3 regions of the Clostridium sp. JS66 genome follow, and region 1 is predicted to be linked to each of the others. Evidence: riboswitches for the same ligand, from Rfam matches in the RefSeq annotation. Region 1 holds a riboswitch; each other region holds the start of a gene.
What was found. A riboswitch is a leader RNA that binds a small molecule or an ion and turns the genes downstream of it on or off. The one in region 1 is predicted to bind ZMP and ZTP.
Positions count from the first base shown of each region.

Region 1 (5,319 bases):
TTAGACTTATTTCAACATATACATTTAGAAAACAATATTTTGTTTAAAAATCTGCGATAATTTGAACCAATAGTATAAGGTGGTAACTAAAATTATCAAATTATGATATATAAACATAATATCAATAATTAAATGGAGGTTTTTTTATATGAGTTTTAAAATAAATGACACTGTTACCTGGGTTGGAAAGATTGATTGGGAGCTAAGAACTTTCCATGGTGAAGAATACTCTACACATAAAGGTTCTTCATACAATTCATACTTAATTAAAGATGAAAAGACAGTACTTATTGATACTGTTTGGTATCCATTTGCCAAAGAATTTGTAGCCAACTTAAAAAAAGAAATTGATTTAAACAAAATAGATTATATAATAATGAACCACTCTGAAAGTGACCATAGTGGTGCGCTTTTAGAGCTAATGAAAGAAATACCCAATACCCCAATTTATTGTACTAAAAGTGGTGTAAAAATATTAAAGGGACATTACCATAAGGATTGGAACTTTGTAGAGGTAAAGACTGGGGATAGTCTAAATATAGGTAGAAATAAACTGACATTTGTAGAAGCAAGGATGCTTCATTGGCCTGATTCAATGTTTACATATTTATCCGGTGAAAATATTCTATTCAGCAATGATGCCTTTGGGCAGCATTATGCCTCTGAATTGATGTATAACGATAAAGTTGATCAAGGTGAATTATTTCAGGAGGCAATAAAATACTATGCTAATATTTTAACTCCATTCAGCAAATTTGTTGTAAAGAAAATAGAGGAGGTAATAAGTCTTAATTTACCTGTCAATATGATTTGCACTAGTCACGGAATAATGTGGAGGGATAATCCGCTGCAAATAGTCAATAAGTATATGGAATGGGCAAAGGATTACCAAGAAAATCAGATTACAATAATTTATGATACAATGTGGAATGGCACACGAAGGATGGCTGAAGCCATAGCAGAAGGAATAAAAAGTTCAAACAAGGATATTGTTATAAAGATATTTAATTCATCTAAAAATGATAAAAATGATATTATTACCGAAGTATTTAAATCAAAAATGGTGCTTGTTGGCTCATCAACAATAAATAACGGAATATTATCTTCGACAGCCGCAATATTGGAGATGATTAAAGGACTTGATTTCAAGGGAAAAAAAGGGGCAGCTTTTGGTAGTTATGGTTGGAGTGGCGAATCAGTAAAAATTATTAGTGAAGAATTAAATGAGGCTGGTTTCGAAATAGTAAGTGAAGGAATAAAAGAATTATGGAATCCAGATGAAGAGGGAATAAGCAGGTGCAGAGAGTTTGGAAGTAATGTTTTAGAAAAAATACAAGTCTAATTTTAGGAATACAATTAAAAATTATTATATGTTTTAGTGTGTAACCTAAGTTACAGAAATAATTTTTATAGGGTAGTATACTTAAATAAAGTAAGTGATAATAGTTAAGAGATAATTAAACTAATATATAACAGTTAAATAAAGTTAATATATAGAATAGCCAAGAAAAACAGTAGTGCTTTAAGTAGTATTTCTGTTTTTCTTAAAGTTTAATTATACTTATATAATAAGGAGCAAGGTATGAACAGATATAAAAAGAATAGGGAGTTTTTAAAAGCAAATTTTCAGATTTTAGATGAAGTTCAAACAGACAGACAAAAGGGACTGCCATTCCCTGCTTTTCAAAAAGAATATGATAGCGATTCAATATTAATTGATTTACCTGAAGTATCTAAAGATATATTATCAAAAAGCAATGTATTTGATTGTTTAGAGAATAGGCGTAGTATAAGAAAGTATGCTGAAGAAAGCATTAGTTTAGAGCAATTGTCATATTTGCTCTGGGCAACTCAAGGAATTCAAAAAGTTATGAATAACAATATGACTACGATAAGAAGAGTACCTTCAGGTGGAGCAGCACATACATTTGAGACATATTTGATAATAAATATGGTTGAAGGATTGAATAAAGGAATATATAGATATTTGCCTTTAGAACATAAACTAGTATTTATTAATACTATAGAAGAGATGGAAATGAAAATTGATCAGGCAACACCTAGACAACCCTTTGCACCAAATTTTGCTTCTAAGAGTGCAGTATTGTTTGCATGGAGTTGTATTCCCTATAGAGCAGAATATAAATTTGATGTGACAGCCCATAAAAAGATTTTACTTGATGCTGGGCATCTCTGTCAGAATCTTTACATAGCAGCAGAATCTGTAGAATGTGGAACATGTGCTATTGGAATTTATGATCAAAATCTTATTGACCAAATGTTAAATTTGGATGGAGAAAATGAATTTATAGTATACATGGCGGCAATAGGTAATAAACAGAGGTAATATTTTAATAAAGTATAGGAAGTATACTATAATAAATAAAGAATATCAAATGTTAAAAGCATAATTTATATAAATAGAAAGTAAATCCCTTAGTTATAATATGAATAACATTAGGGATTTTTTTATTTATCATCTTTATCCGATGACTACCTGCTCTAATACTCCCACTTCTCCAAGTGGGAGCAAAGAGCAGCTACGTCTCTGGATAAGTTCTTCTAAGACTCAGGTGGAGAGAGGTATTCCTCATAAGCAAACTCTACCTGAGTTTAAGAATAACTTAATAAAATCCTTCTATTTAGCTCTTTTGTTATACCATTTTGGAAATGCAATTGAGAAAGCTAAAAGTAATGGAGTAGAAATATTAGTGTAAAGAGTAATTATAGTAAAATATGAACTCATAGATACATAATGCAATAATATAACGCCAACAACTGCTTGGCTTACATTTAAAATTCCCCATGCAATGGTAAGAATTACCCAAATTGATTTATAAGATTTTTTTTCTTAACTTCTTCTGGAACATTTTTAAGATATATTTGTTCTGCTATAACTTGAATTAATGGCTTTTTAATTAGCACAGATAAAAAGAAGACTAAAGCATATAAAACATCTCTCACTATTGGTGCTAATAGATAAAAATTTGGATTATTTGAAACTACAGTACCTAGCAAACCGATTCCAGAAAAAGCAGCGGTAATTACTGCAAGGGCATTAATCTCATAGTCTTTAATAAAATTAAGGATCACTACACCAATACTCCAAATACCTGCTAATATTATACCCTTAAGTGTCATGTTAATTTTATTAAAGCTTAAGCATATTAAAACAGGAATAATAGCACTAATGATAAAATCTTTGTTTAAAATATTGTTTATTATTGAATTATTATTATTTGTATTCATCTTTTCCATAACTTCAGTCCCCTTTTCAACTATTACATAAAATTATTATTTAAATTTGATTTATATATCAGAGTGATATACTGTGTCTTTATTATATATCACTCTGATATATAAAGTCAACATGTTTTTTATGAAAACTATATACAAATCTTTTTATATTTACTAATTGACATAATTAGCATTATCATTTAATATTAAGATACAGTGATAAAATTTACAATTACATGTTTATTGAAGCAGTAATTTTTATTTTGAAAATTTAAGAGTCGCACGACTGGCGGAAGTGGAGTTTACCACAGGGAGTGTGATTTATAAAGTATAAATGTCGACCGCCTGGGCAAATGTGTCCAGGCGGTTTTACGTTTTTTGTTAACTGTTGGACATCTTTAATTAAATCTAAAGAAAAATTTTATGTAAAGTTAAACAATCTCCTTAATATCTAATACAAAGGAGATAAAAATAAAAAAATTAGAGATGGGGGTAATTTAAAATGGGTTTTAAATCAGACATTGAAATAGCACAGGAGTGTAAACCACAAGACATAAGGAAGATAGCTGAAAAAATAGGTATTTCTGAAGATGACATTGAGCTTTATGGAAAATATAAGGCTAAAGTAGATTACAACTTATTAAAGAAAACTCCAGGAAAAAAAGGTAAGCTAATTCTTTGTACAGCAATTAATCCAACACCAGCAGGAGAAGGAAAAACTACTACATCAATAGGTGTAGCTGACGCTTTATCAAAATTAGGCAAAAATACAATAGTTGCATTAAGGGAACCATCATTAGGACCAGTATTTGGAGTAAAAGGTGGAGCAGCAGGTGGTGGATATGCACAAGTTGTTCCAATGGAAGACATTAACTTACATTTTACTGGAGATTTTCATGCAATAGGAGCAGCTAACAATTTATTAGCAGCAATGTTGGACAATCACATATATCAAGGAAATGCTTTAGACATTGATCCAAGAAGAATAGTTTGGAGAAGATGTGTTGATATGAACGACAGACAATTAAGATTTGTTGTTGACGGTATGGGGGGAAAAGTTAACGGAGTACCAAGAGAAGATGGATTTGATATTACTGTTGCTTCAGAAATAATGGCTATATTTTGCTTAGCTAGCGATATAGAAGACTTAAAAGCTAGACTTGCTAGAATAGTTGTAGCATATACAAGGGCTGGAGAACCTGTAACAGCTGGACAAATAAATGCGCAAGGTGCTATGACTGCATTGCTTAAAGATGCATTAAAACCAAATCTAGTTCAAACTCTTGAAGGAACACCAGCATTTGTTCATGGCGGACCATTTGCAAATATAGCTCATGGATGTAACTCAATAATGGCTACAAGAATGGCTACTCATTTTGCAGATTATGTAGTTACAGAGGCAGGTTTCGGAGCTGACCTTGGAGCTGAAAAATTCTTAGACATTAAATGTAGAATGGCAGGACTCAAACCAGATGCAGTTGTAATAGTTGCTACAGTAAGAGCATTAAAATACAATGGCGGAGTACCAAAAGCTGATTTAAATAATGAAAACTTAGAAGCTCTTGAAAAAGGACTTCCAAATTTATTAAAGCATGTTGAAAATATAACTAAGGTATTTAAATTACCAGCAGTAGTAGTAATAAATGCATTTCCAACCGATACTCAAACTGAATTAAAATTAGTTGAAGATAGATGTAAAGCTCTTGGAGTAAATGTTAAACTATCAGAAGTTTGGGCAAAAGGTGGAGAAGGTGGAGTTGAAGTTGCTAAGGAAGTAATAAGATTAATAGAAACAGAAGAAAACAACTTCCAATTTGCTTATGATGCAGAACTCCCAATAAGAGAAAAAATAAGAGCTATAGCCCAAAAGATTTATGGTGCTGATGATGCAGTATTTACAGCACAAGCTGAAAAAGAAATTGATGAATTAGAGAAAAATGGATTTGGTAAAACTCCAGTATGTATGGCCAAAACTCAATATTCTTTAACTGATGATCAGACTAAACTTGGAAGACCAACAGGCTTTAAAGTAACTGTAAGACAAGTAACAGTTTCAGCAGGAGCAGGTTTTGTTGTTGCTTT
Region 1 covers NZ_CP131467.1:1,095,644-1,100,962, forward strand. Annotated here, with positions in the region: gene ric (iron-sulfur cluster repair di-iron protein) at 1-60, shown strand, start outside; gene Q6H37_RS05130 (anaerobic nitric oxide reductase flavorubredoxin) at 149-1,342, shown strand; gene Q6H37_RS05135 (SagB/ThcOx family dehydrogenase) at 1,583-2,347, shown strand; gene Q6H37_RS05140 (VC0807 family protein) at 2,821-3,258, opposite strand; ZMP/ZTP riboswitch at 3,510-3,595, shown strand; gene Q6H37_RS05145 (formate--tetrahydrofolate ligase) at 3,740-5,319, shown strand, end outside.

Region 2 (5,319 bases), 2.2 Mb from region 1:
TTGTGAAATATATAATGTAGGTTTAAAAATAAATAAACCAAAGGATCATGGAATATACATAGGTTATGGATGTTACAACTGGACATTTATAGGAAATAAAATTCATGATAATGCGGGAGCCGCTATACAAATGTATGGCAGACCAAATGGAGGAAGTAACTGTACCGTTGAAAATAATCTTTTATATAACAATCATGCTTATGGTATGGCTGTTGCTAGTAATGCCACTAACAATTACATATACAATAATGTATTTTATGGTAATTCCATTGACGATATTTATATGATGGATGGCGCCGTTAAAAACTGGGTTAGGAACAATTTGTTCTTAAGTAAAAACAGTATTTATAATGTACAATTAACAGATGCAACCTCAGTAGATAACTCATTTGATAACGATGTTTACTATAAAGCTAATGGAATAGTATCAAATAGATATGATCAAACACTGTATTTTCCAAATTGGCAGGCATACTCTGAAGAATATTATGGAAGATGTATAAGCAGTGATGGCGAGGCTGAAGCATTAATAAATAACTGGGCACCTGTTAGTGTTGGTAATAAAAAATATTCAAGTACACGACTAAGTGGACAAGATAGATTTCAAACAGCATGCAAAATTGCAGAAAACCTAAATAATGGAACAGTTAATAATGTGGTTATTACATCAGGTTATAATTTTCAAAATGCCCTTAGTGGAAGTGTGCTGGCTAAAAAATTAGATGCTCCTATTCTTTTATGTGGCAGCTATTCTTTTGAAAACATCAGTACTTTAAACTATATAAAATCCCATTTAAGTAAAGATGGAACAATATATATTTTAGGAAATGAAGAAGACGTAAATAACAATATAGTAAACAACTTAAAGGATTCAGGATACTCCAATATAAAAAGGCTTAGTGGTGATGATGCAAAATATAGTACTATAAAAACTATAAATGATCAAATAGATGCTAAGGAAGGTACTCCAATATTTATAGCTGGTGGTGATGTATTTGCAGATGGTTTAAGTATATCAACTATAGCTGCTTCAAAGGGCTATCCAATAATTTTATCAGATAGTAATACTTTATCTGATTCTGCTATGCAAACCATTAATAAAGTTAAACCTTCTAAAGTATATATTATAGGTGGAACAGGTGTCATATCTGACAATATAAAAGAACAAATTAAAAGTAATTCCAACCTTTCTGATAATAATATATTGAGAATATGGGGAAGGGATAGGTATGAAACCTCATTAAATATAGCTAAATACTTTGATTTAGATAGTTCCACAGTAACTTTTGCTTCAGGAGAAAATTTTCCAGATGCCTTATCAGGTAGTATATATGCAGCCAAATATAATGCTCCAGTTATTCTTGTAAATAGCAATATAATTAATCAAAAGAATTATATCAATACAAAGAATTATATAAATGAAGTAATATTTGGAGGAGCTGCAGTTGTTCCAGAAAGTGTTAAAATTAATTTAGCAAAATAATTTACTTGCCATAAAAGGTTATAAAAATACACTGCTTAATAATTAAAAATAAGCACTATCAACATTATATAAGTTTGATAGTGCTTTATACTTTTCCATATTAAGATTTTTATTAGTGTATAGCTTTCTTTTTATAACTCTTTCCTGATGTATCAACACTTCCTATTGTTACTAAAGCATTTTCATCAAATCCATGTACAATTGACTTTAATTTAGAAATTTCCAAACGTGATACTACCACATATATCACATCTGTAGCAACACCTTTATAACCTCCTTTTCCATTAAGTAAAGTTATTCCTCTTCCGAGCCTATCCATTATAGCTTGAGATATATCTTCATGTTTGCTAGAAATAATAAATACAGCCTTTGACTCATCTATACCTTCAACTATAATATCTATAAGTTTAATTGCTATGAAATATGCAATAAGGGAATACATTGCCCTATCCCATCCAAAAACAAAACCTGCTGAAGTTAATATAAAAAAATTGAAAAACAATACTATTTGTCCTACTGAAAAAGTTAACCTTTTATCTAAAATTATTGCAACTATTTCAGCTCCATCAGTAGAACCTCCACTTTTTATTATTATTCCTATTCCTAATCCTGCTATTATTCCACCAAAAACTGAAGCTAAAAGAACATCTTGAGTTATACCTGGAATTGGCTTGAAGATAGATATTCCAATAGAGTAGCATACTACAGAAAATAAAGTTGATATGGTAAATGTTTTTCCAATTTGCTTATATCCAATAACAAAAAACGGTATATTAAGTATGAACGTAAGAATACCAAGAGGTATATTAGTAAAATGACTTATCATAATTGATATTCCAACTATTCCACCATCTATAATATTATTGGGAATTAAAAATATCTCTAACCCAATAGAATACAAAATTGCACCTAAAATAATCAATAAAACCTTAGTGGTTTTCGAATAAATATTCATATATTTTTTTATCATGAAATTCCCCCTTAACTCTTTTGACTTTTTCACAGTCACTTAAACAAATATGTAAAATTTCTAACTTATTTTACATATCATATATTAATATTATATCAAAAATTACTATGACGCACAATTTTCAATGGTTAACATTAAAAATAACTTTACAATACTTCTAATTAATAACAGTATTTTCTATTATTAAGAAAAAATAATAGATAAATTTAACAAAACTATTGTAAAAACGTTTTCAAAGGAATATAATAATATTAACAAATAGTAAACTTTATTAATATATTCTTTATATATTGAATAAATATACTTTAAATGCAATTATTGATTAATATTAAAGCTATACTTTTATTTAAATCATAGTGTGGAGGTGTGTATATTATGGTAAGTTTGAATTTTTTAAATGAAGAAGCAATGGATAAAAATGAAGAGATAACTGAAATAATAAGCAACCCTGAAAATCACTATAGCCTTGAAGAAAAACAAGCAAAGGATGATAACAGTGATTTTTCAATACTCTATATTATATTTTCGGCTCTTCCAATGATTATATTATTAATTTTATTTAGTTTATAATAAAATTTTAATTCATGTTTGACTTAGGAATTCATATAAGTTATACTTTAGTTAGTAATCATGTAACTGGCGGAAATGGAATTAACCATAAGGAGCATGATTTAAAAAAGTTATCGACCGCCTGGGTAGAATATATTATTTTACCCAGGCGTTTTTTGCTTTATTTTATTTTTTGGAGGTTGAATTTATGAAAAATCAAGAAATTGTACTTAAGTATGGATGTAATCCACATCAAAAGCCGGCAAAAATTTATGCTCAAAATAAAACACTGCCTTTTAAAATATTAAATGGTAATCCTGGTTACATTAATTTTATGGATGCCTTCAATTCATGGCAATTAGTTAAAGAATTGAAAATAGCTACAGGACTTCCTGCTGCTGCTTCCTTTAAACACGTAAGTCCTGCTGGTGCTGCCGTAGGTGTTCCATTAAGTGATACATTGAAGAAATCCTATTTTGTATCAGATATTGACTTATCTCCTGTAGCTTGTGCTTATGCACGTGCTAGAGGTGCAGATAGAATGTCCTCTTTTGGTGATTGGGTTGCTATAAGTGATATAGTAGATCTTCCTACAGCACAAATTTTAAGTAAATCTGTTTCAGATGGCATAATTGCATTAGGATATACTGATGAAGCTTTAAAACTTTTAATGAAAAAGAAAAAAGGAAACTATTGTATCATTCAAATGGACTGGGATTATGAACCTTATGAAATAGAAAAAAGACAAATATATGGAATAACCTTTGAACAAAAAAGAAATAATGTGATAATAAAAGAAGATATGCTTAATAATGTAGTTACTATTAATAAAAATATTAGTGATGAAGCTAAACGTGATTTACTTATTTCCATGATTACTCTAAAATATACTCAATCCAATTCTGTTTGCTTTGTTTTAGATGGTCAAGTAATTGGTGTTGGTGCAGGACAGCAATCCCGTATACATTGTACTAGACTTGCTGCATCTAAAGCAGATATATGGTTTTTAAGACAACATCCAGCTGTTCTTAATCTTCCCTTTAAAGAAGATGTTTCAAGACCAAATAGAGACAATGTTATAGATCAATATCTTAGAGATGATATTACTTCTATGGAATTAAAAGAATGGAAAAATATATTACAAGAAATACCAGATAGATTAACAAAAGAAGAAAAAAGCGCCTGGCTTTCAAATTTAACTGGAGTTTCTTTAGGTTCAGATGCATTTTTCCCATTTAGGGATAATGTAGATAGAGCATCTCAAAGTGGAGTTAAATACATTGTACAGCCTGGAGGATCATTAAGAGATAATTTAGTAATAGAAGCCTGTGACGAGTACAACATAGCTATGTCATTCTCTGGGACAAGATTATTTCACCATTAAAAATACATAATATATAAAATAGGTTGTACCAAATGGCACAACCTATTTTATATATTTTATACATCACGTGATGCTAAATGTTTCTGTTTTTTCTTTTCATATGATCCATATATTAACAAACCAATTATACTAAAGATTACTGGACCTGCAAGCATCCATATTGTGTCTTTTATTTTTCCATGTACTGCTGGTTCTATTATTGTAAAGAAATTTGCAAAACCTATAGTAAATGTAACTACTACAGTAGCAACAAGTACCCAAGTACGATTTTTAAAAACTTCAAAAGGTTTTTTAATACTTTCTTTTTTCTTAAAAGCAATAAATGCAGCTGACAAGAACATATATGGAAGAGTCATTGCTACGTTAGTCATTTCTATTAATATTGCAAAGAATTTAGATGCTGCATCTCCTCCAAAAGAAACTAGTAATATAAATACCATTACAAATATACATTGGATCCACATAGCATTTTTAGGCATTCCATCTTTAATTTCAGCCATTTTTCCTGGCCATAATTCTTTTGGTGTACCTTCTATTAATTGTTTCAATGGCGCATAACATAATGTGAAGAATGCTCCTGTTAATGCTAAGAACATAGACAATCCCATGTATCTAGCCATCCAAGCTCCCATTGTTAATGCACCAGCCTGGCTAAGTCCAAAACCTTTTCCTAACTGATATCCTAAATTTTGCATTACCACATAAGCAACATTACCCATGTGAACACCTTTTACTGACAATACTTCTTGCCAATTAGTAAATATACCACATAAAAATATACCTAAAGAATATCCTATAGCAATAATTATTGCTGCTATGGTAACACCTTTTGGAAATGTTACTTCTGCATTTTCAGTTTCATCTACTAATCCTCCAACCGCTTCTATTCCACCATAAGCAAATAATGCGAATACTAAAAATGATAATATACTA
Region 2 covers NZ_CP131467.1:3,324,457-3,329,775, forward strand. Annotated here, with positions in the region: gene Q6H37_RS15470 (cell wall-binding repeat-containing protein) at 1-1,483, shown strand, start outside; gene Q6H37_RS15475 (YitT family protein) at 1,596-2,453, opposite strand; gene Q6H37_RS15480 (hypothetical protein) at 2,829-3,023, shown strand; ZMP/ZTP riboswitch at 3,076-3,157, shown strand; gene Q6H37_RS15485 (phosphoribosylaminoimidazolecarboxamide formyltransferase) at 3,211-4,386, shown strand; gene yjeM (glutamate/gamma-aminobutyrate family transporter YjeM) at 4,443-5,319, opposite strand, start outside.
Region 2: linked by a shared signal. The riboswitch ahead of Q6H37_RS15485 (phosphoribosylaminoimidazolecarboxamide formyltransferase) and the one ahead of Q6H37_RS05145 (formate--tetrahydrofolate ligase) in region 1 are both predicted to bind ZMP and ZTP.

Region 3 (5,319 bases), 1.7 Mb from region 1:
ATCATATATATTATAATTATCAAGATAATTCAAACTCATATAACTGGTTATGAAAATTATAACAAAACATAACCATACTCCTCTCCTAATTATTTTAGGTTAATGTTTTTTTAATAAACGATAGCTACAAATTTATTTACATTTATTATATGAGTATATCCATTAAGATCCTTTATTACTAAAAAACCTTCTCTTTGAACCTCTATACTTACATCATTTATGACTATATCTGGATTCGAATTATTATAGGATTCTGCAGAAGTGTAAAGATTTAAAGTTTTCCTTTCAGTAAACATTTTGTATATCCTCCTTAATATTTATATATTTTGAATTTATACAAATATTATCATCTTATAGGAATCTATTCAATAACGATTTTAGGTTAAATATTGTAAAAAAAGAAGATTTATAAATATAAAATATGGTTCTAATAACTATTACATGAGTTTTGGCTTATTATCTTATAAATAATAAATAAATTTAAATATATTTATCACTATGTATATAAAAATAATTTGTTATAAAAGAAGTTATTTTTGAGAACTTAAGGAAACTAAGATAAAATATATGGTATAATGTATACAAATTTATTTTGCAAAAGGAAGTGAAATATGTGAAAAGAATTTGGAAATTAATCACTAGTATGATAGTTATATCTTTAGTTACTTTTGCACCCGTTTTTGTACAAGCATATGGAGTAAAAGGTTCAACTGAAAATTCTGATTATAATATTAAAATAAATAATATTAATGAAAAATATTATAGTGGAAATATAAGCAGGAAAAATAAAAATCTTCTTAATGCATCTGTACAACAGCAAGTAAAACAACCTAATCTTTTATATAGTAATAATTCTTGCAGTACTATAGATCAAATTAAACAAGTAGCCAAAGATAATTATTTAAATAGAAATACAAGTTTTTCCATACATTATACAGGAAACTTTTCGGATTTAAAAGGTATATTGAATGAAGTACTAGATTATATTGATGAATCTGATGATTATTTGGCAAACTCTATTGTAAGCTCTGAAGTAAGGTATCATGGATATAATCAAGATGTAGATATAGATTTTACTGTAGAATATTTATTAACATATGATCAGGAAAATTGGGTAGATCAAAAGGTGAATTCTATACTTCAAAATATAATAAGAACTTCTATGACACAAGATCAAAAGGAAAAGGCTATACATGATTACATAGTTGCAAATACTGCTTATGATGAAACTCTTGTAAAGCATAGTGCTTATGACGCATTGCATGATGGAACTACAGTATGTCAAGGATATGCACTTTTAGCATATAAAATGTTAAATAAAGCAGGTGTACCAGCCAAAATTGTAGTTGGTATGGTAGATGGAAGTAGTGTAGAAAATCATGCTTGGAATTTGGTAAATCTTAATGGAAAGTGGTATCAATTAGATTGTACATGGGATGATCCTGTGCCAGATGTTCAGGGAAGAATAAGCTATGATTATTATAATTTAACAGATGATCAATTGGCTAAAGATCATGACTGGAATAGATCAAAGTATCCAAGTGCTAATACAAATTATGATTTAAGTATTACTAATGTACCAGTTAAGTCTGTGGTATTGGACAAACATCAGATAACTTTAAAAGTGGGAGAAATTACATCATTAACTGCAAATGTATTACCAGCTAATGCTTCAGATAACTCAATAAATTGGAAATTTGATGCACAGGGATTAATTTCTTTCGATGGAATAAGTATAAAGGCTTTAAAACCTGGTAAGGTTTATATAAATGCAGTATCAAATGATGGAGCCTTTAAAGATACTTGTGTTGTAACAGTAGTTAATGATACAGAAGTAGACTTTAATAATTCTAGACAGTGGCAAGAAAAGACAGGTATAGATCCCAATAAGTCATGGAGACTAAAGTTTACTAAAAGTGTAGCTAGTTCTACAGCAAATAAAGACAATATATATGTATTGGATGAATTATATAACAGAGTAGATGTTGATATAAGTTTTGATGTGACCAAAGATATTTTAGTAGTTAAACCTGCACAAAGTTATCAATCAGGTAAAGTATATTATTTAGTGGTAACTACAAATGTTGCTTCTGATTCAGGACAAAAAATATCTACACCTATTATAATGAAATTTACAATTAAATAGTAAAAAATAACAGCTAACTTTTAGCTGTTATTTTTTGTAATGAAATTTATTATGCTGTAACTAATGGTACAGATTAATTATATAATTTGTATTACTATTTAAATATAAGGAAATACTTATATTGTTAGGAGGTAAGAAATTATGGAGAAACATTTTATAAAGAATATCGATTTTGCAAAACCATTAGAGTTTGAAGGACTTGTAGACTATGAAGAGGGAAGAGTTGTAAGTAGAACTTTAGCTCAAGGAAAAGCTCTTAGTGTAACTTTATTTGCATTTGATAAAGGTGAAGAAATTAGCTCCCATTCGGCAGGAGGGGATGCTATGGTTTATATTCTTGATGGTGAATCTGAAATAACCATAGGCGATGAGAAGTTTAACGTTAAAAAGGGTGAAACTATAGTAATGCCAGCACATGTACCACATGCACTTTTGGCTGCAGAAAAGTTTAAAATGCTATTAGTAGTGGTTTTTAGTTTGACATAATTAAAAAATAATGTAGGTATTTATGAGTATTTTTATATTTATAAATTGACAAACAACGAATTATTGTTTACTATTATATTATTAAATTTAAAAAAACTAAAAAATCATTATTTAATTCTATGTAAAAGTCATGCAATTAAAGATTTTTTAGCAGAATCACATAACTGGCGGAAGTGGAGTTTACCACAGGGAGTGTGATTTATAAGAAAAATGTCGACCGCCTGGGCAAACTGTCCAGGCGGCTTTATATTTTTTGAAGCTTCCTGGATATGTAAAGAAATATTTTAATTAGGTAGGGAGGCATTTTTATGATTATGAAACAATGGCAAGGATTTAAATCAGGTATATGGACAGAGGAAATCGACGTAAGAGAATTCATACAAAAAAACTATACAGCATATGAAGGTGACAAAAGCTTTTTAGAAGTACCAACAGAAAAAACAAAGAAGCTTTGGAAAGAAGCAGAAGAGTTAATTATAGAAGAAATTAAAAAAGGAATTATAGATGTTGAAACCAATGAAATTTCAGGTATAAATAATTTTAAACCTGGTTATTTGGACAAGGAAAATGAAGTTATAGTAGGATTTCAAACAGACGCACCACTAAAGAGAATAATGAATCCTTTTGGTGGAATGAGAATGGTAGAACAGTCCTTAGAAGAATACGGCTTTAAGATGAATGAAAATATAGAAAATTATTTTAGTAAGTATAGAAAAACTCATAATCAAGGAGTATTTGATGCTTATACAGAAGCTGCAAGAAAAGCAAGAACGGTTGGACTTCTTACAGGACTTCCAGATGCTTATGGTAGGGGAAGAATAATAGGAGATTACAGAAGAATAGCTCTTTATGGAATAGACTTTTTAACAGCACAGAAGAAAAAAGATCTAAATGAGCTAGTAGGACCAACTACAGATGAACTTATAAGACTTAGAGAAGAAGTATCAATGCAGATTAGAGCTTTAGGTGAAATAAAAGCTATGGCGGCATCTTATGGCATAGATATATCAAAGCCAGCATCAAATGTTGTAGAAGCAGCTCAATTCTTATACTTTGGATATTTGGCAGGAGTAAAAGAAAATAATGGAGCAGCAATGTCTATAGGAAGAAATACAACATTCCTTGATATATATATAGAAAGAGATTTAAAAAATGAGGTTATAACAGAAGCAGAAGCACAAGAGATAATAGATCAGCTTGTTATAAAATTAAGAATGGTAAGACATTTAAGAACACCAGAGTATAATGATTTATTTGCAGGGGATCCTAACTGGGTGACAGAATCCATAGGCGGAATTGGAGTAAATGGGAAATCATTGGTTACAAAGACAGCTTATAGATTTTTACACACATTAACTAATTTAGGACCAGCACCAGAACCAAACATGACAGTTTTATGGTCAGAAAAGCTGCCACAAAACTTCAAAAATTATTGTGCTGAAATGTCCATAAAAACAGACTCTTTGCAGTATGAAAATGATGATATAATGAGACCAATATATGGAGATGACTATGGTATAGCTTGCTGTGTATCTGCTATGGAAATAGGAAAGAGAATGCAGTTCTTTGGAGCAAGAGCAAACCTTGCAAAATCATTACTCTATGCGATAAATGGAGGATATGACGAAAAGAAAAAAGCTAAGGATGGAAGTTTGATTAAAGTTGTACCAGATATAGAAAAGATGGAAGATGAAGTTCTTGACTTTAATAAGGTAATTAAGAGTTATAACAAAGTTATGGAATATGTAGCTGAATTATATGTAGATACAATGAATACAATTCACTACATGCATGATAAATATGCTTATGAAGCAGGACAGATGGCTCTTCATGATACAGCTGTTAAAAGATTTATGGCTTTTGGAATAGCAGGCTTATCAGTAGCAGCAGATTCATTAAGTGCTATAAAATATGCAAAGGTTAAACCAATAAGAAATGAAGATGGAATAACTGTGGACTTTGAAATAGAAGGAAGCTTCCCTAAGTATGGAAATGATGATGATAGAGTTGATGATTTAGCAGTACAGTTAGTTAAGAAATTTTCAAATGAGCTTAAAAAGCATAAAACTTATAGAGATGCAGAACATTCATTATCAGTGTTAACAATAACATCAAATGTGGTATATGGTAAGAAAACAGGAACAACACCAGATGGAAGAAAAGTAGGTGAGCCACTAGCGCCAGGAGCAAATCCAATGCATGGAAGAGATGAAAATGGAGCATTAGCATCACTTAACTCAGTTGCAAAAATACCATATAGAACTTACTGTCAGGATGGAGTATCAAATACATTCTCTATAATACCAGATGCACTTGGAAAAGATGAAGAAAGCAGAATAGTAAATCTTGCAAACATGATGGATGGATATTTCTCACAAGGAGCCTTTCACTTGAATGTAAATGTGTTAAACAGGGAAACGCTGATAGATGCTATGGAAAATCCAGAAAAGTATCCCACACTTACAATAAGAGTATCAGGTTATGCTGTTCATTTCAACAGATTAACTAGAGAACAGCAGCTAGAAGTTATAAGCAGAACCTTCCATGAAAAAATGTAATTTAAAATTAAAAGGTAGATTAAAAGTGTAAAAAGCTTTTAATCTACTTTTTTAAAAACATTTTTTATATGTATTAGAATACAAAATATTTTAATCAATTAATTTTACACCTAGTTTGGAATAGAAACT
Region 3 covers NZ_CP131467.1:5,712,246-5,717,564, reverse strand. Annotated here, with positions in the region: gene Q6H37_RS26520 (hypothetical protein) at 1-39, opposite strand, end outside; gene Q6H37_RS26515 (hypothetical protein) at 111-296, opposite strand; gene Q6H37_RS26510 (transglutaminase domain-containing protein) at 614-2,146, shown strand; gene Q6H37_RS26505 (cupin domain-containing protein) at 2,288-2,632, shown strand; ZMP/ZTP riboswitch at 2,783-2,866, shown strand; gene pflB (formate C-acetyltransferase) at 2,944-5,190, shown strand; gene Q6H37_RS26495 (L,D-transpeptidase family protein) at 5,281-5,319, opposite strand, start outside.
Region 3: linked by a shared signal. The riboswitch ahead of pflB (formate C-acetyltransferase) and the one ahead of Q6H37_RS05145 (formate--tetrahydrofolate ligase) in region 1 are both predicted to bind ZMP and ZTP.